Regions from separate parts of the Chryseobacterium sp. WG14 genome, predicted to be linked through region 3. Evidence: riboswitches for the same ligand, from Rfam matches in the RefSeq annotation. Region 3 holds a riboswitch; each other region holds the start of a gene.
What was found. Region 3 has a riboswitch for cobalamin ahead of metE (5-methyltetrahydropteroyltriglutamate--homocysteine S-methyltransferase). Riboswitches for the same ligand answer to the same signal wherever they lie in the genome.
Positions count from the first base shown of each region.

Region 1 (6,735 bases), on a different contig from region 3:
TGAATTTCAAAAGGAATCTGCTCATCTAAAAGTATGGTATTTTGATCTGTCAACAGTTTTTCAATTTCAGCAGCTAACTGAAAGTAATAGTCAAAAAGCTGATCATTTCCAATAGTCATCATCACCTGATTGCCATTGATTTTTAGCTGTAAATAGGTGTAAGGGAATTCTGCTTTTAAAATTTCCAGCCTGTAGAGGAAATTTTCAATATCATCCACCTGAACTTTTGTCTCCAGCCCGGCAGGATTGTCGGCATGGCCGCCATATCCCTGCAAGAACTTAAAATATTTAAAATGATATAAATTTTCAGGAAATTTAAAATACCAGTATACTCCTAAAATCATGGATGAATTGATTGGTGAATTGAATATTGATCAAAATTAAATAAAATTTCACACTCCAAAACATTCAAAACCCTTAAATTTGTGGTCAATAAAAATTTACTTGGATGCTTAGGAAAATTTCAATTGCGGCAGCTGCTGTTTTGTCCGTAGTTACAATCAATGCGCAGAAGAACAAAAATACTCAACTGGAAAGACCGAAATTAGTGGTAGGTTTGGTGGTAGACCAAATGCGTTGGGATTATCTATACCGTTTTTATGGTAAATATGGAAATGACGGTTTCAAAAGACTGTTGAATACAGGATATTCTTTAAATAATGTACATATTCCTTATGTCCCTACGATTACCGCTTTAGGACATACATGTATCTATACCGGGTCTGTACCTGCAATCCACGGAATTGCCGGAAACGACTGGACAAATAAGGAAACGGGTAAAGGGGTGTACTGTACGGCAGATGACAGCGTTCAGCCGGTAGGAACTACCAATACTAAAACAGGAAGCCATTCTCCAAAAAACCTTTGGTCTACAACCGTAACCGATGAGTTGAGACTGGCCACGAACTTCCAGGGTAAGGTGATAGGAGTTTCTCTTAAAGACCGTGCTTCTATTCTTCCTGCAGGTCATACTCCGAATGGAGCTTTCTGGTTTGACGACAGTACCGGGAACTTTATTACAAGTACATGGTATATGAAAGAGCTTCCACAATGGATACAATCATTCAATGCTCAGAATTTACCTGAAAAATTAGTAGCCAACGGCTGGAATACTTTACTTCCGATCAATCAGTATACAGAAAGTTCACCTGACAATTCTTCATGGGAAGGTCTATTGGGAAGTGCAAAAACACCTACATTCCCATATACCAATCTGGCGAAAGATTATCAGACAAAGAAAGATAATATCCGTTATACACCTTTTGGAAATACATTGACATTAAAGCTGGCTGAAGCTTCTGTAGAAGGAGAGCAGTTAGGGGGAGACCATATTACAGACTTCTTAGCAATCAATTTAGCTTCTACGGATTATGCAGGTCATAAATACGGACCGAACTCTATTGAGGTTGAAGATGTCTATATCAGACTGGATCAGGATTTGGCTCAGTTTTTCAGCTACCTGGATTCAAAAGTAGGAAAAGGGCAGTATACGGTTTTCCTTTCAGCTGACCACGGAGGGGCTCATTCTGTAGGATTCCTTAAAGAGCATAAAATTACTACAGGCTTTTTTGGAGAAGGCATGGAAAAAAACCTTAATCAGAAACTGAAAGAAAAATTTGGTGCTGATAACCTGATCAATGCTATAGACAATTATCAGGTGTATTTTGACAGAAAAGTATTGGCAGATACTAAACTTGAGCTGGATGATGTGAGAAATTTTGCGGTAAAAGAACTTGAAAAAGATCCTACTGTTTTATATGCTGTTTCTGTAGACAGAGTTCAGGAAGCCAGTATTCCGGAGCCTATCAAACAAAGAATTATCAATGGGATCAACAGACAGAGAAGCGGAGATATTCAGTTGATTTCTCATGACTCTATGCTTCCTCCTTATTCTAAAACAGGAACTACACACAGTGTTTGGAACTCTTATGATTCCCATATTCCATTGATTTTTATGGGTTGGGGAGTTCAGCAGGGAGAAAGCAATAAAGAATACCACATGACAGATATTGCACCTACGGTTTCTTCTTTATTGAAAATCCAGTTTCCAAGTGGAAATGTTGGAAATCCAATTACAGAAGTGATGGGTAAATAAATTAAATAACATCAGTATATATAAATGGCTGCTTTCAACTATTGGAGGCAGCTTTTATTTTTATAGTATTCATCAAGGTCGGTTGCTGTACAGGATTTTCTAATACTTATGAATAAGACGTAATTTTTTACCTGTTATTTCACTTTTTGTCTAATACATTTAAAAAGCTATCTTTGCAAAAATTATGGTTTCCAATATATTGGAATGAAAAGGGAATCGGGTGGAACTCCCGGACTGTCCCCGCAACTGTAAATCGCAACAAAAGTTTCTGTAAAAAACCACTGTGTAAAAACGGGAAGGTACAGAAGGCGAAAGTCAGGAGACCTGCCAGAATAATAATCAAAATATATATTGCTTTCGGAGGAAGAGTAAATTAGTATGGATATAAAAAGATCTTTAGTACTGCTTTTTTCGTCTTATGGCTGCTTTCTTTTTGGACAAGAGAAGGCCTTGGATACTATTTATGTATTCGACAGCCAGATGAACAAAGTAAAGCTCTTTCATCATGTAACGAATATTACCAATGAAGATGCTGAAAAAAACTCAACTAACCTTTCCGAATTACTGAGATTTCAATCTCCTGTGTATATCAAAGAAAATGGACGGGGTGCTGTTTCTTCACCTTCTTTCAGGGGAACTACCGCCCAGCAGACTGCTTTTGTATGGAATGGAATTAATATTAACTCCAGCTTTTTAGGACAGGGAGATATCAATAATATGGCTTTGTTTGGATATGACCAGATCGGAATTAAACCTGGTGGAGGTAGTGTTATTTATGGCAGTGGCGCCATTGGGGGAAGTATTCATTTGAATAACAGCCTTGATTTTAATAAAGGGTTTCATGCTTTCCTGTTTTCAGAATTTGCGTCTTTTAATACTTATAATAATGTTGTTAAAGGTTCTTACAGCAATGATAAGTTCAGCTTTAAAGTTTCCGGAAGCCATTCTATAAGCCAGAATGATTATGAAGTAGAAGAAGCGGGCGGAAAGAAGTATACGAATGACAACGGAAAGTATTACAATACCAATTTCAATATAGCAGCAGCTTATAAAATTGCTCCCCATCATCAGATCTCATGGATATCAGAGACTTTTAACGGAAAACAGCATTATCCTGTTCGTTTTGGTGATCTGGAAACCAAGACAAAGTATCATACCCAGAATTTCAGAAACCTGATGGCCTGGGATTGGAATACCACGCGTTTCAGCAATTCATTTAAAGCAGCTTATACCGAGGAAAATTTTCAATATTTTGGAGATATTGCAGAACCGGAAACCAGTGGAGGTGCCGGAAAGAATTATATTTTGAAAAATGATTTCAATTACTTCCTCAATTCAAAATGGAATATCAATATTATCGGGGAATTTCAAGTGAATAAAGGTAAGGGAGAAGGAAGCTCAAAAATAGGTGATATCAGCAGAAATGCCGGGTCTATTGCCGGATTACTTCGTTATTTTCCTACCAAAGACTTAAGGTTTGAAGCCGGAATCAAGAAAGATTTTGTGGAAGACTTTAAATCACCGGTCTTATTTTCTTTTTCAGGAAAATGGAATGCCACCCAATGGTATGATGTAGGGCTAAGTGTTTCAAGAAACTTCAAAGCTCCTTCATTTAATGATCTTTACTGGACGCCGGGAGGAAATCTGAATTTAAAGCCGGAAACTTCCTACCAGTTTGAATGGAGTAACCAGTTTAAATTAGGAAATTTTAAATTATCTATAGCTCCTTACTATATGAATATCCGTGATATGATCCAATGGCTTCCAACAATTTCCGGGTATTATGGAGCTAGTAATACCAATAGGGTAGAGTCTTATGGAGTAGAGTCGCAGCTGGAATTTGAAAAAAAATTCGGGAAGCATATGTTGAAATCAAATCTTGGGTATTCTTATACGAAATCTAAGGACCTTGATATTCAGAAACAACTTATGTATGTGCCTTTACATAAACTTACAGGAAGTATAGACTACCGATATGATTTTGTGAAAGTATATGTACAGGGAATGTTTAACGGGCTTACCTATACAGATTCCAATGAAAAAAGAAGTGATGCCTTAGATTCTTATTTTGTGATGAATGCCGGAGCCAGCGCTGCATTTTTTAAAAACTACAGCCTGGGTTTTAAAGTAAATAATATTTTAAATGAAACTTATTATACGATGCTTTCCTATCCGTTACCCGGACGAAATTACAGTATAAGCCTTACTATCAATTTTTAAAATAAATTAATTATATATGAATATCAGAAAAATTTTACCTCTTGCATTTGCTTCCATGTTACTTTTCAATGTTTCATGTAGCAGCGATAGCGATGACATTGTAGAACAGCCAATTACTTATGAAGCTGGAGTGCTTATTTCCAATGAAGGTGGATTTACAACCACTACTGCTGAAGTTTCTTTCGTAAGCAGTAATCTTGCTAATCTGTATGACAAAATTTATGCTTCTAATAACAGTGGTGAACCTCTTGGAAAAGTTCTTCAGAGTATAGGTTTTCAGGGAGACCGTGCTTATTTAGTATCTAATGTTCCTAATAAAATTGACATTGTAAACAGATATACTTTCAAAAAACAAGCTACTGTAACGGCTAACCTTGATGGAGCAAGATATATTGCTTTCTCAGGAAACCAATATTATGTAACCAACAATAACTTTACAACAAATAAAAGAAAGCTGAATGTTTACAATACAGGCGACAATTCTTTTGTAAAGAGTATTGATTTTACAAATGCTGCTGAAAAAGTGGTGGAAGCTGAAGGGAAAATTGTAGTACAGACTGATGGTACAGGATATGACGCCAGTTGGAATCCAATTGCAACAGGATATACGATCTCTGTGGTAAATCCGACTACAAATGCAGTGAGCCAAACAGTAACTCTTCCTGCCAACGGAATTATTAAAGATCTTATTTCTTATAAAGGAACTGCTTATGCATTGGTTTCCGGGGATACCAATTCTTATATCTATAAGATCAATACTGCAGACGGAACATTTACAGCAACAACAACTCTTCCTATCCCTAAAGTTCAGAAGCTTAGAGCGGAAGATAACAAATTCTATTTTATTACAGATACCAACAAAATATACGGAATGACTATTGGTGCTGCTGTACCTACGGCTCCTATTATGACAGCTACAGGTAATGTATATGGATTTGATGTAATTGACGGCAGAATCTTTGCTTCTGATGCAAGTTTTTCAGCAGACAGTAAAGTGAATGTTTACAGTGCAAACAACGGAACTTTATTGAGAAGTTTCACCGCAGGAATCGGAACAAACGGTTTCTATAAAAACTAAGATACAAGGCTCTGGCCTGTATACATAAATTTTATTTTTTCATCATTTGTGTTTTTTTTCGGCCGGCTCTTTTGAGACCGGCCGATTTTGATTTACATATTTAATAAAAAACCGGCTGGAAATCTTTTCCAGCCGGTTTTTTTGTGATGTAAGCTTATATTTTCAGTCCTAGTTTTTCTGCTTCAGCAATCACAAATTTTGTTGCTTCGTCTTTTTCGTTAGGAATTACCCCTTCAAGGATAGCTTCTTTTACCTTTTCCTTTAAAATACCAATTTCACGGCCCGGTTTAAGCTGAAACATTTCCATGATCTCTTCTCCGGTAATAGGAGGCTGGAAATTCCTTACCTGATCCTTTTCCTCTACTTCTTTGATTTTGACAGCCACATATTCGAAGTTCTTTTTAAATTTATCCTGTTTTTTAGAATTTTTTGTAGTAATATCTGCTTTACAAAGGGTAAAAAGATCTTCAAGGTTTTCACCGGCATCAAATAGCAGTCTTCGTAATGCCGAATCAGAGGCATCATCTGTGATCAGGGCAATAGGTCGGGAGGAAAGCTTTACCATTTTCTGAACATACTTCATATCGCTTCCTAAAGGCAGTTTAAGCCTTTGAAAAAGAGCTTTTACCATTTTTGAACCTAAGAATTCATGTCCGTGGAATGTCCATCCTGTTCCTTCAACAAACTTTTTAGTAGGAGCTTTTCCCACATCGTGAAGAAGTGCTGACCAACGCAGCCAAAGGTTATCTGTATTCACAGAAATATTGTCTACGACTTCTAACGTATGGTAGAAGTTATCTTTATGGGTCTGTCCTTCCACTTCTTCTACACCCTTAAGCTCTATAAGCTCAGGAATAATAAGTTTTAAAAGGCCTGTTTGCTCCATTAGGCTTAATCCTACAGAAGGTTTTTCAGAAAGCATGATTTTGTTAAATTCCACCATGATTCTTTCCATAGAAACAATTTCAATTCTTTTGGCTTCCTGTCTGATGGCCTCCAAAGAATTTTCTTCAATGGTAAAGTGTAATGTGGAAGCAAACCTTATCGCTCTCATCATCCTCAATGGATCATCAGAATAAGTTTGTGCAGGCTCTAGCGGAGTTCTTAAAATTCCTTTCTCCAGATCCTCAATTCCATGAAATGGATCAATCAGTTCTCCGAAATTATCTTTATGTAAAGAAATGGCCATGGCGTTGATGGTAAAATCCCTTCTTTTCTGATCGTCCTCCAATGTTCCGCCCTCCACTTCAGGCTTGCGGCTGTTTTCAGTATAACTTTCCTTTCTCGCTCCCACAAATTCCAGATCAAGGTCCTTGTATTTGATCATAGCCGTTCCATAGGT
Region 1 covers NZ_JALCZD010000019.1:11,409-18,143, forward strand. Annotated here, with positions in the region: gene MP478_RS21695 (hypothetical protein) at 1-344, opposite strand, end outside; gene pafA (alkaline phosphatase PafA) at 449-2,095, shown strand; cobalamin riboswitch at 2,264-2,442, shown strand; gene MP478_RS21705 (TonB-dependent siderophore receptor) at 2,474-4,315, shown strand; gene MP478_RS21710 (hypothetical protein) at 4,332-5,393, shown strand; gene MP478_RS21715 (CCA tRNA nucleotidyltransferase) at 5,548-6,735, opposite strand, start outside.
Region 1: it holds a riboswitch for cobalamin, as region 3 does, so the genes downstream of both, MP478_RS21705 (TonB-dependent siderophore receptor) here and metE (5-methyltetrahydropteroyltriglutamate--homocysteine S-methyltransferase) in region 3, are expected to answer to the same signal.

Region 2 (6,735 bases), on a different contig from region 3:
GCCCTGGTAGATCAGGAAGGAAATATCCGCTGCCGATACAATAAAGAGAATATGCCGATCCTCTATTATTCAGGATTGAATTATGAAGATCCAGATGGGAAAAACCCAAAGCTAACAGGGAAATATCACCCTGACCGCGAAATTCTGATTGAAGATATCAGGAAATTATTGAAATAGGCTGGAAGATGGAGATCTGAAGTGCCTCTATGCAGATATTTAGTATGTATTTGTCTGCTAATTGAGATCAACTAAATTACTTCCAGCCCTAAGCTTCCTTATTAATGAAAATATTGTTTAACCATACAACAAAACGTTATGAAGATTATGAAAATAGCTGCTTTAGGAGCAGTATTGGCGGCTCAGTTTACACTGGCTCAATTTAAGCAAACTCCTTTACCTTATGCTTATAATGCATTGGAAGGATCAATAGATGCGCAAACAATGGAGATCCATTATTCAAAGCATGGTGCAGCGTATGCCAGCAACCTGAATAAAGCGATTGCAGGAACTCCACAGGAAAAAGAAACCTTAATCAAGATTCTTTCTGAGACTTCAAAATTAAGTCCTGCAGTAAGAAATAATGCAGGAGGGCATTACAACCACGAGCTTTTCTGGACGATCCTTACTCCTGAAAAAAATACCCAGCCATCAGCAAAGTTAGCGAAGGCTATCAATGAGTCTTTCGGAAGTATAGATGCTTTCAAAGAAAAAATGAGCAAGGCCGGTGCGGATCGTTTCGGTTCCGGATGGGCTTGGCTGTCTGTGGATAAGAACGGAAAATTATTTGTTTCTTCAACTCCCAATCAGGATAATCCTCTAATGGATATCGTAGAGGAGAAAGGAACTCCTATCCTGGGAATTGATGTTTGGGAGCACGCTTACTATCTGAAGTATCAGAACAAAAGAGCAGACTATCTTTCTGCCATCTGGAATGTACTGAACTGGAAAGAAGTAAGCAGAAGGTATGATGCCGCTTTAAGCAAGAAATAACCTTATGAAATTATTTTGCAGCATACTCTTTACTTGTTATATGGTGTTCAGGCCTCTGATACCTATAGTGGAGTATGCTGTAAATTATGATTACATTGTCAATACCCTGTGTATTAATAAAAGTAAGCCAGAGATTCATTGTAACGGAAAATGTTTCCTGAGCAAAGAGCTGGCAAAAGCTAATGATTCCGAAACGGCGCCATTTAGTAAAGCGAAAAATTCGGGGCAAAAAATTCTTGATATTTATATCCTTCCTGGCATCACAGAGATTTCAGTTACCGGGAAAATTCCTTTTTCCAATGGTCAGTTTATCTATGAAGCAGCCTATTCTTTTCTGTTTCTGAATCCTATTTTCAAACCTCCGGTTTTTTAAGTTATACATCATTATTGAGCCACAAAAGCCCAGATAAGTTGAAAATCAAAAGATTTTCAAAAACTTAAGTGCCCTTACTATGCGCAAAACATATCACTTAAAGAACTTAAGTGTAAGAAGCTTTGTGCCTTTTGCGGTAAAAAAGAATGTTTTCACATTCAAAACAGCACATTCAAAAATTGTATTCAACTAAAAAAATCAACAATGAAAATTTATAAATTTTTATCATTACTCTTTATTGCCTTAACTCTATTTTCTTTTTCCGCTTGTAGTAACAGGGATGACGATAATCCACAGGATACAACACCCGGAAATCTTCAGATAAAATTTGAAAACGGTTTCAATAACTTAGGAGATATTGTTTTAAACCAGACGACACAAACTTCCTTACAAGGGCAAAAACATAATTTTTCCACATTGAAATATGTAGTCAGTAATATTGCATTGATTGATGAAAGCGGAAACGAGTTCAAATACAATGAAAATAATCCTGACAAAGGAGCATTTATCATAGATCAGGCTGATGCTGTAGCCGGAATTGTCTATCTGAATCTAGAAGGCATACCCAAAAACAATTATAAAAAAATAAAATTCGGTTTGGGAATCAGCCAGAAAGCATATTTACTCGGACAGGACGGACAGGCTGAGTTCTGGACTAAGGCTAAGCAGAAGGGAATGTCCTGGTCCTGGGCAGCAGGCTACGTTTTTGTAAAACTGGAAGGGAAGTACGGAACGGGATCTCCCACTACTGAATTTATGAACCATACAGGAAATATGGGAAATGTAACAGCTAATAATACTCCTGATCTTTACAGGGAAATTACACTGAATTTACCGACTACGGCCAGGGTTACAGCTCAGATCAGGCCATCTGTCCATATTCTGGCAGATCTGAATCAGTTTTTGAGCGGTGATAAGCAGCTTATGCTTACTACAGCTAATGATATGATGATGGGTTCAAGCCAGCATCTGGCAGATGTTACCAACAACCTTACAAAAATGTTTAAAGTAGACCACGTTCACAATGATTAATTTTTTTTTAAAGACAGTATTATTTCTGGTGATCTTACTGATGAGCGTTATTTCCTGTTCTGATGAGGTGATTCAGCCATTGGAGAAAGATGAAGCCTATCGTCTTCAGTTTCCTTCTTATTTTCCTGAGATGAGTTTTGATCAATCGGCCAATCCGGTAACAAAAAATGGAGTAGAGTTGGGAAGGAAACTATTTTATGAAGGAAGACTTTCCCGTAACAATACAATTTCATGTGGTTTTTGCCATATTCAGGAAAATGCTTTTACCCATCACGGTCATACGGTAAGCCATGGTGTGGATGACAGGATAGGAATCAGAAATGCTCCGCCCATTCAGAATATGGCATTCCTGAAAAGATATATGTGGGACGGCGTGATTCATAATTTAAATGAACAGCCTATTATTCCGATAACAGATGTGAATGAAATGGACAGTTCTATGCCGGAAGCTATTTCGAAAATAAAAGATGATCCGAAGTATAAAAGGCTTTTCAGCGCAGTGTATGGAGATGAAAATATTACCGGAGAAAGGGTTTTAAAAGCATTATCCCAGTTTATGGTATCAATGATCTCTGCTGATTCCAAATACGACAGATTTAGACAGGGAAAGGAGGTTTTTACATCCGCAGAATCGCAGGGAATGGCCGTATTTAATCAGAAGTGCGCTTCCTGTCATAGTGGGGAACTGTTTACTGATGAAAGTTTCCGGAATACAGGGATGTATTATAATACCCAATTTAAAGATGCGGGGCGTTATCGTGTGACACTTGATCAGATTGACTGGATGAAGTTTCGTGTACCCAGCTTGAGGAATGTAGAATATACAGCTCCTTATATGCATGACGGAAGATTTTATACGTTAGATGCCGTGCTTAATTTTTATACCGATGGGGTAGAAAATCATCCTAATCTCGATCCACAGCTGAAACAGAATAACCACATCGGAATTGCAATGAATACACAGGAAAAACAATTCATCATCGCCTTTCTGAAAACACTATCGGACAAAAATTTTATATCCAATCCAAAATTTGCAGAATAATTTAAATTGACATGAAGAAGATAATTTTAATTGTAAGCTTGCTCATAGGTACTGTGATTCAGGCGAAGATAATCAAAGACAGCGCTTATATTCCCCAAAAGAGTTTTAATACAATTGATTTTGATTTTGATGATTGTGATGCCTGTGGCTGTGCGGCGGGAAATGGGTCATCCGGTTTTGAGTCATTACTAAATCCTCAGTTTATCGGGATCAAGTATTTTGCCCAGCATTATAAAGCAAAGGAAAATTTATTTGTAAAAGATCTGACGCAGGATCAGTATTTTAATACCATACAGCTTTGGGGAAAAATTCCGTTGACAAAGAAACTCAGTGTTTATGCAAGCCTTCCATTTCATTTTCACGAAAAGAAAACAATGCAGGGCGATATCAGGATCAATGGGATCGGTGACCTAAATGTTATGGGAATTTATCAACTGATGCGTTCGAAAGATAATTTCCATCAGCTGAACGGTGGATTGGGCGTAAAAATTCCTTTGGGTAAGTTTGATGAAAAAGGAATTTCAGGAGTTAATCCGAGTTTTCAGCTGGGAACAGGAAGCTGGGATTATCAAGCAGCTTTGAATTATAAATTTCAGAAGAATAAAATTGCGGTATTGCTTAATACAGATTATACCATTAAAACAGAAAATAAAAAGAAGTACCGCTTTGGAAACCAATGGAATTATGCAGCAACAGGCTTTTATCAGGTTGCGGGAAATGAAAAATCAATATTTTCTTTAAAGACAGGGGTTCAGGGAGAAGTGTATGCTCAGAATAAACAGTTTGATGAAGCGCTGCCTAATACTGCCGGAAGTGCATTATATGGAAAGTTGGGCTTTGAGGCTTCCTATAAAAAGTTCAGTCTTGGAAGTGAAGTTATGCTTCCTGTTTATACCCATCTTGCAGGAGGAGATATAGAAGCAAAATCAAGGTTCAGTATTTTCCTGAATATTGGGATATAGTTGATCCTTAACGCAAAGTTTAATGTTTGTCATACTTATTCAGATGGGAGATATTTAAACTTTGCGTTTAAAATCATACCTGTAATTTTTACACGAATTCTATTGTACTTTAGTATTTTTCTATTCAAAATTTACCTTTGGTACACATGCTTTTATAATATTGTAAATCATTTTGTTATTTGTGAATATATATTAATTATTTTCTATCTTTGCCGAAATTTGGTAAGCTGTAAAAAGCTTTTAAAAGGGAATCCGGTGAGAATCCGGAACAGACCCGCTGCTGTAAGCTCCACACCAAAATTTTTGAAGATTATATCCACTGTTTTTTAATGGGAAGGATTTCAAAAATGGAGTAAGTCAGAAGACCTGCCAGACCATAAACGTTTGACGCTTTCGTGGAATAAAGCTTTAGGACAACAATGATTTTGTGCAGTGACCACTGTGCTTTGTCGTTGCTTTCTTACATCCATTAGCGTCATCATTATTCATAAATGAGCTAATGGTGGCAAAACTGACTACATCTCAATTTCATAAAGTTGTTTTCACAATATTGGTGTTAACATCACAATTCTTGTTTTCTCAAACAAAGAAAAAAGACACCTTAAAGGAAGAAGCTATTAAGGCTGTCAATATTTACAAAAAGAGCTTTAAAGAAATCGTTCCTGCTCAGATATTGCAGGGAGAAGAGCTTGAAAGACTGAACAGCCACTCTGTTGCAGATGCCTTACGGTATTTTTCCGGTGTTCAGATCAAAGACTACGGTGGAATTGGAGGCTTAAAGACCATTAATATCCGAAGTATGGGAAGCCAGCACGTAGGAGTTTTTTATGACGGAATTCAGCTGGGAAATGCGCAGAACGGCCTTGTGGATCTGGGAAGATATTCTTTGGATGATCTGGAAGAAATATCATTATACAACGGTCAGAAAAGTGAGATCTTTCAGCCGGCAAAAGATTTCGGATCATCAGGTTCTATTTATTTGCAGCCCAAAACACCGGTATTTACCGGAACAAGAAAAACAAATCTTGTTTTGAGGGCAAAAAGTGCATCCATTGATTTATTCAACCCCTCTTTCCGTTTGGAACAAAAAATATCACAGAGAACTTCTGCCAGTTTCAGTGCCGAATTTCTGCAAAGTGATGGTATTTACAAATACCGTTACGAGAAAAAATATCCTAATGGAGAGCAGGCGTATGATACGATTGCTAAAAGAAGAGACTCTGATATTAAAGCAAAACGTTTTGAAACCTCCTTGAATGGAACTTTAAATAACGGAAGCTGGAATATCCGTGGATATGGGTATATTTCAAATCGGGGTATTCCTGCTCCTGTTGTTAACAGCCGTTTTGATGGGCGAGGGGCAAGGATGTTTGATGAGAACTATTTTGTACAGGCCAATCTGAGGAAAAAGTTATTCCCTAAATTCGAAACTCAGCTTAAAGCAAAATTTGCTTACGATTATACCCGTTTTCTGGATACGGTACAGTCTCAGTTAGTTAAATATTCAGATAATACCTACATTCAAAGGGAGCTTTATATATCTTCTTCCAATTTATATACAGTGAGTTCCAATTGGGATATTAGTTTGAGCGGGGATTTCCAGTACAATAATCTGGATGCAGACCTGTATCAATTTTCTTATCCTACCCGCTATACCACATTGGTGGCTTTGGCTACTACCTATCAATGGAACAGGTTTAAAGTTTTAGGAAGTTTGCTGGGTACTTTTACTTTTGAAGAAGTAGAACGGAATAAAAGACCTGAGGACAGAAGTGAATGGACTCCTGCTGTTTTTATGAGCTACCAGCCGGCTACTGTTCCGGAGCTTACTTTTAGGGCTTTCTATAAAAAGATTTTCAGACTCCCCACCTTCAATGATCTTTATTATACCAATATTGGAAGTACTTTTCTGAAACCGGAGTTTACTACGCAGTATGATGTAGGATTTACCTATCAGAAAAAATATAATCATCCTGTTTTTAAAGCTTTTTATGCGAAGGTAGATGGCTATTACAACCGGGTAAAAGATAAGATAGTTGCGGCACCCACAGGAAATATGTTCCGCTGGATGATGATGAATCTTGGGTTGGTTGATATCATAGGAGCAGATGTAAATGTTCAGGCAGAAATGATGTGGGGCAACGTAAAAATCAAACCATTACTCTCTTATACCTATCAAAGTGCGAAAGATATCAGTAATCCGGGAGATGATATCACCCCGGGCGATACCTTTTATAAAAAGCAGATCCCCTACACGCCCTGGCATAGTGGATCTTTTACACTGATGGCAGACTACCGTGACTGGAATTTCAACTACAGCGTGATCTATGTTGGAG
Region 2 covers NZ_JALCZD010000007.1:95,601-102,335, forward strand. Annotated here, with positions in the region: gene MP478_RS13260 (SCO family protein) at 1-177, shown strand, start outside; gene MP478_RS13265 (superoxide dismutase) at 316-990, shown strand; gene MP478_RS13270 (hypothetical protein) at 995-1,363, shown strand; gene MP478_RS13275 (MbnP family protein) at 1,568-2,395, shown strand; gene MP478_RS13280 (cytochrome-c peroxidase) at 2,388-3,437, shown strand; gene MP478_RS13285 (transporter) at 3,449-4,399, shown strand; cobalamin riboswitch at 4,603-4,788, shown strand; gene MP478_RS13290 (TonB-dependent siderophore receptor) at 4,971-6,735, shown strand, end outside.
Region 2: it holds a riboswitch for cobalamin, as region 3 does, so the genes downstream of both, MP478_RS13290 (TonB-dependent siderophore receptor) here and metE (5-methyltetrahydropteroyltriglutamate--homocysteine S-methyltransferase) in region 3, are expected to answer to the same signal.

Region 3 (6,735 bases):
CTGTCCACTACGGTCACCATAGTGTCTACATAGCTGAATCTGGAAAGGTCTATGCCACTTTCTTCATCCATATAGGTAAATGTTTGGGCAACGGGGATAGGCTCACTAATTCCTGTACTTTCGATCAGCAGGTAATCAAAACGTTTTTCATGCGCTAAACGCTCCACTTCAATCATCAGATCTTCGCGGAGTGTACAGCAAATGCATCCGTTACTCATTTCTACAAGCTTTTCTTCCGTTCTCGAAAGTGTATTCTGATTCCCGATAAAATGCGCATCAATATTCACTTCACTCATATCGTTCACAATAACGGCTACTTTTAAACCCTGTTTATTGTGCAGAATATGATTCAGTAAAGTTGTTTTCCCGGCTCCCAGAAAGCCACTCAGTACAGTTACAGGAAGTTTCTTTGTCATGTATTAATGTTTATGATTTTTAAAATTGATAATATGTCCTGTAATTAAGCCTGCTGCTCCCACATAAATAAGAGGAATATGAACTTCAAATATAAAATCAGCCAGTACAGAAATGGCGATCAGAATAATAGAGATCCAGAACAGAAACTTGAGCCGGCGGTTGGCTATTTTTGCCGTTATTCTGAAAACTACGAGGGTTCCAATGATAAGAAAAGCCAGATCAATATAAGGATTATGGGATATTCCCAAAGGGATGATCATCAGTAAAGGGAAAACTATGCAATGAATCAAACATAAAACGGCGGCGGAGATTCCTACTGCATCAAGAATTTTTGACTTCATAAAAAGGATTGATTTAAATTTGTTATTGTAACTTTGTTGCAAAGTAAATACAAAATTTTAAATAACGCAACTTTGTTGCATTAAAAATATGAGACAAGTTAGAAATACCCATGCCAAAACTGAGATTCTGAACCTTATCAACGATTCTGAGGTGGCTCTTACCCATTCTGATATTCAGAAGAAATTAGGAGACTTGTGTAACAGGGTTACCATTTACAGAGTTTTGGAAAGGCTTGAAAACGAAGGTGCTATTCACAAGATAGTCAATATTGATGGGGTCGTTAATTTTGCAAAGTGTAGCGGGAAATGTACTCACGAACAACATTTTCATAATCACGTTCATTTCAATTGTAAAGAATGCCATTCTGTTACCTGTATTGAAAATGCGATACCCGAAATTAGTTTACCCGAGAATTTTATAGCTCAGGAGTATAACTTTATCATCAGCGGAATCTGTCCGAGATGTGCGCATGCTTAAACAAGGAAAAAGCATCCCTGGAGATGCTTTTTCATGATGATATTGGAACAAGCAATGATTATGCATAGGCTGCTGAAGCTTCTTTAGCAGCGGCTACCATTGCAATTAAAGCTTTTTCAGTTTCTTCCCAATGCCTTGTTTTGAGGCCACAGTCAGGGTTTACCCATAACTGGGTGGCTGGAATTACATTTTGAGCTTTTCTTAAAAGTTCAATCATTTCTTCTTTAGAAGGTACTCTTGGAGAGTGGATATCATAAACTCCGGGACCTATTTCGTTTGGATATTTAAAGTCTGCAAAAGCATTTAAAAGTTCCATTTGGGATCTCGAACATTCTATTGTAATGACATCTGCATCCATATCGGCAATATTTTTAATAATATCATTAAATTCAGAATAGCACATATGGGTATGGATCTGGGTAGCATCTTCTACTCCACTTGCTGAGATTCTGAAGGCTTCTACGGCCCATTTCAGGTAGTTTTGCCATTCTGCTTTTCTCAATGGAAGACCTTCTCTTATAGCAGGTTCATCAATCTGGATGATTCGGATTCCTGCTTTTTCAAGATCCACTACTTCATCACGGATGGCCAAAGCAATCTGCTTACAGGTTTCTGAACGGGGCTGATCATCCCGTACAAATGACCATTGCAAGATAGTAACAGGACCGGTCAGCATTCCTTTTACCCATTTATTGGTTTGGGATTGTGCATATTGAGACCAGTATATAGTCATTGGATCAGGGCGGGAGATATCCCCGAAAATAACCGGTGGTTTTACGCAGCGGCTTCCATAGCTCTGTACCCAGCCGTTTTTAGTGAAAATAAATCCTTCAAGCTTTTCCCCGAAGTATTCAACCATGTCATTACGTTCAAATTCTCCGTGAACAAGCACATCAATTCCTATTTCTTCCTGCCAGCGAATGGTTCTCTGAGTTTCCTCTTTTAATAAAGCATCGTATTGTTCTGCACTAAGATCTCCTTTCTTAAACTGGGCTCTCCAGCTTCTTACTTCTGTAGTTTGCGGGAATGAGCCTATGGTTGTGGTTGGGAATAGCGGAAGCTGTAATGATTCCTGCTGCCTTTCTTTACGGATTCTAAATGAGTTCTTTCGCTGAGCATCTTCTTCAGTAATGGCAGCTACTCTTTGTTTCACTTTATCATTATGGATAAGAGAAGATGTTTTTCTGCCGGCCACAGCCTTTTTATTGTCTTCAAAATCTGCAAGGATACTTTCGTCCTCAGTTCCTGAAGCAAGAGCTTTAAGACTTACGACTTCTTTCACTTTTTGTTTTGCAAAAGACAGCCAGTTTTTGATTTCAGGCTGAAGGGCCGTTTCAAAATCCAGATCACAAGGTGAATGAAGCAATGAACATGACGGAGCCACAAAAATTCTTTCTGTACCGAGTTTTTCAATAGCTTTTTTAATGAAAGCCAAAGATTTTTCATAATCATTTTTCCAGATATTTCTTCCGTCTACCACTCCTAATGACAGGCTTAAGTTTTCAGGAACAGTATGTAAAATATCTGCCAGCTGCTCAGGATTTCTCACCAGGTCTATATGCAGAACGTCTGCAGGAAGTGACACAGCAAGAGATGCATTGTCTTTCAATCCATTGAAATAGGTCGCAACGATGAATTTTAGCAGTGGGAATTGTTTTCTAAGTTCCCGGTAAACGTACTGGTAGGTTTCTTTTGCTTTCTCTGTTACATCTAAAGTTAAAAACGGCTCATCAAACTGAATCCATTGAGCACCCTGATCCTGAAGTTTTGTTAAGATTTCAGTGTATACCGGAAGAAGGTTTTTGGCAAGATCCAGTTTATCAAATCCCTCTTCTTTTTCCTTTCCTAAAAGAAGATAAGAAACAAGTCCGATGAGTACCGGCTTGGAATTAATTCCTGCTTGTTTAGCTCCTGCAAACTCGTTGAATATTTTGTCGGAAGTCAGTGTAAACTGCTGATTTTTATAAAATTCAGGAACAATATAATGATAATTGGTATCAAACCATTTGGTCATTTCCATGGCCGTGATATCCAGCCCGTCTTTCTGGTATCCTCTGGCCATCGCAAAGTACAGATCCAGCTCTGAATTATTTTTTTTAAGGGCTACTTCATGATAACGTACCGGAATAGCACCTACAATTAAGCTCATATCCAGTACCTGATCATAATAGGAAAAATCATTACATGGAATAAGGTCTATCCCTGCCTCCTTCTGAATATTCCAATTGTGATTGCAGATATTCCTTCCTGTAGTAAGAAGTTCTTCCAAAAGGATTTTGCCTGACCAATATTGCTCGCAGGCTTTTTTGAGTTCTCTTTTGCTACCAATTCGCGGATAGCCAAGAATGTGCGTTTGCATTTTTTTTAAACTTTTAATTAAACTTATTTTTAAAAGCTCTTTGAATGCTTCGTAATGCTTTTGCCGGTAAGATTTTTTGGGGAAATAATGCATACCTGACAGTTCCGTTTTACTCTTGGAAAAACGTACTAAAAAGTATATCATCTGTATGACCCAAAGCTTCAGACCGCGAAAGCATTGTCAATTCAGTAAAGGCAGGTCTCCTGACTTGTAACAGTTTCTGTCGTCCTTCCCGCTTAGGCAGTGGATCACAAGGACAGAACCCTTTGGTATGTTACTTACAGTTGCGCGACAGCTCGTGATTTGCACACGATTCCCTATTAATTTACCTTACGTAAAACCTCTCCTGTTTGATGAAGTATCTGTAAAGAACTATTCTTATCAATTACATTTTCTATCTGTGCTAATAGAAGATTTTAATTTTGTGTAAATTTACAAATACAGAATAAACGAATAATAAATAGTTTTAAATAAAGTAAATAAATCTGTATAATTTTATTTTAAAAGAATATAATTCTGTAATTTTGAATAAAATTAATACTAAAAAGAATAATATCCTGTGGAACATCTTGATACCAAAGATATACAGCTGCTGAGACTGCTTCAGAAAAATGCAAAACTTACCGTTAAGGAGCTTGCCAAAGAAATTAATCTTTCCCCTTCTCCTGTTTTTGAAAGGGTGAAACGTCTGGAACAGGAAGGCTATGTGAAAAAATATGCTGCGGTTCTTGATCCGGATAAGCTTAACCGGGGTTTTACCGTTTTCTGCCAGATCAAGCTGAAAATTCATGACCGTTCTGTAGGCTATGATTTCGTTAATGAAATTCTGGAAATAGAAGAAGTGGCAGAATGTTATAATATTTCCGGAGATTTTGATTTCCTGCTGAAAGTTCAGGTCCGGGATATGAAACATTATCAGGATTTTGTATTCAACACACTGGGTTCTGTAGATTCTATCGGAAGTACGCACAGTACGTTTGTAATGGCAGAAGTAAAAAATACCCATGGATTAACAATCTGATATTTTTGAGTACAATCGTTTTAGCTGGTAACGGGTATTTGGAGAAAATAAAGGAATCGATGGGTGAATTCCTGTTATTTCAGAAGAAAAAGAAATAAAAATAAGACAGAAACAGTTTATTAAAAATTGCTTCTGTCTTATTAGGCTCCTTATAAAGGTGAAATGTACACTTCTATTTTAGTGCCGTCATAATTAAAGGTTCCGTCTGAATTTCTTTTACCTAAGAAAACCCAGTCCATATCTACGGGAACAGACCATGCTGATCCTAATGAGAATCCGTTTACAGATCGGATTTCGTTACCATTTCCTGTAGTAATTGCTGAATGAAACCATGTTTTGTCGATAAGTCTGTAGAAGCCGATTGCTTTTCCTGCCGGAATGGGAGCGTATCCATCCCACTTTTCTCCTTCCGGATATCTGAATACAGTCAGCCATTTTTGTCCTGCTGATTCAGCAAGCTGATTCGGGCTTATCCGGGCACCTCGCATGTATAAAGCATAAGCTACTACATCATGACATACGCCGGTATTATACTTTGAGATATTTTCTGCGCCTGACAGAACGGCATGAGCAACGGGTGCTCTTTCTGTTACAGACAGCTGAGCTTTCCTTGCTCCTTCTGGGGTTACAAATGACATATTAATAATTTTGTTTGGTTATTGTAAAGATAGCTCTTTTAAATTTAATGCTAATGAACTGTTGTTTTGAAGGAATTTATTCGAATTTAAAGTGGATTTTCAAGAATTTTAATAAGAATGTAAGTACACACTAAATAATTCTGAAAGCAACATAAAAGTGTAAAAGCTCTGTTTAAAAAAAGAATATAGTCTGAAATTCTGCCCTTCTGGTCCCCATTGAGGAACTTAGTTACCTTATTAAACGATGTTAAACCTGTCTGTAAATAAAATATTAAGCTTCCAACTGAAAAAGTACCATAGTCGCATCATGATAATGGGCAGGAAGCCCTTCGGTATCAGCTATTTTTTTAGCGCCTAATTGGGTAAATCCGCATTGTATATAATAATCAGCCAGTCTTTGGTTTCCTGCTGTGGTATCCATTCTTACATATTTTTTCCCACTTTCCTTTGCGAATTGTGCCGACCATTCAACAATCTGTTCCACAAATTTCTGTCCTCTGAAATTTGGATGGGTAGCAATCCTGTGAATATAAACGGCAGGATCTGCATTTCTTTCTTCCCAAACCTGAGGATCATTAAATGTGATGCTCCAGACACAGGCAATCTGTCCGTCTACTATAATTTTCCAATGGCGGTTTTCTTTAATTTCTGTTTCTATCATGCTTCTGTCAAATTCCGGCCATTGTACCCCGGATACTGTTTTCTTGAAATCAGAAGCCATTTTATAAAGAGCAAAAACTTCATTAATATCCTGTAGAAAGGTGTTCACTATCATTATTACGTTATTGTTCTTCAAAAATACCAAAAAATAAACAGATGTATATTTATTATTGTTATTCAGAATGGGTATAAATTCCATTCTATTGCAGACTTCCGTTGGGAAAAGAAAATAAAAATACTATTTTTATCGTCCGATAAAGAAAACACACATTATGCCGACTGATGCTTCTCTCAAGCTGATTCCGATGACAACCTTCGTAATTGAATACTATTCTAATGAAGGGTATGCCGATCTTCAAATTTTAAATTTGATGAATAATTATGCTAATTTTCTAAGAAAACCACTCTATCTTGGAATGTTTGTTCCTGTAGATAAGCAAGGAAATGTACTGAAGGAGCCCAAAAATTATGCTTCCTGGAAGTCCCTGGAGCATAATGATGGAAAAAGAACGGATGTGGTGGGATTTGAAGAGTATGCAGAGTATCAGCAAGCAGAACAAAAATGTATGTTTGAAGGTTTTAAAGTGGATTATAACGGCTACTCAAAGGTGAGAATCGTAGCATCATATGATCCTTCCATAGAATTATCTTTTAATAAAAATGATATGATTCCTCTGGGTTTCAATGATGTGGAATCTCTTACTGTTTTTGATGATATTTATTTGACACCTGATGCTTTAAAAGTGATTGGAATAAAAAATAAGCGATAAACTAAACATCACCTGCAATATCCTGATTTTAATACAGTTTATACTTAATTT
Region 3 covers NZ_JALCZD010000003.1:406,512-413,246, forward strand. Annotated here, with positions in the region: gene MP478_RS07895 (GTP-binding protein) at 1-416, opposite strand, end outside; gene MP478_RS07900 (MerC domain-containing protein) at 420-758, opposite strand; gene MP478_RS07905 (Fur family transcriptional regulator) at 847-1,236, shown strand; gene metE (5-methyltetrahydropteroyltriglutamate--homocysteine S-methyltransferase) at 1,295-3,595, opposite strand; cobalamin riboswitch at 3,771-3,955, opposite strand; gene MP478_RS07915 (Lrp/AsnC family transcriptional regulator) at 4,155-4,616, shown strand; gene MP478_RS07920 (hypothetical protein) at 4,766-5,254, opposite strand; gene MP478_RS07925 (N-acetyltransferase) at 5,526-6,029, opposite strand; gene MP478_RS07930 (hypothetical protein) at 6,187-6,684, shown strand.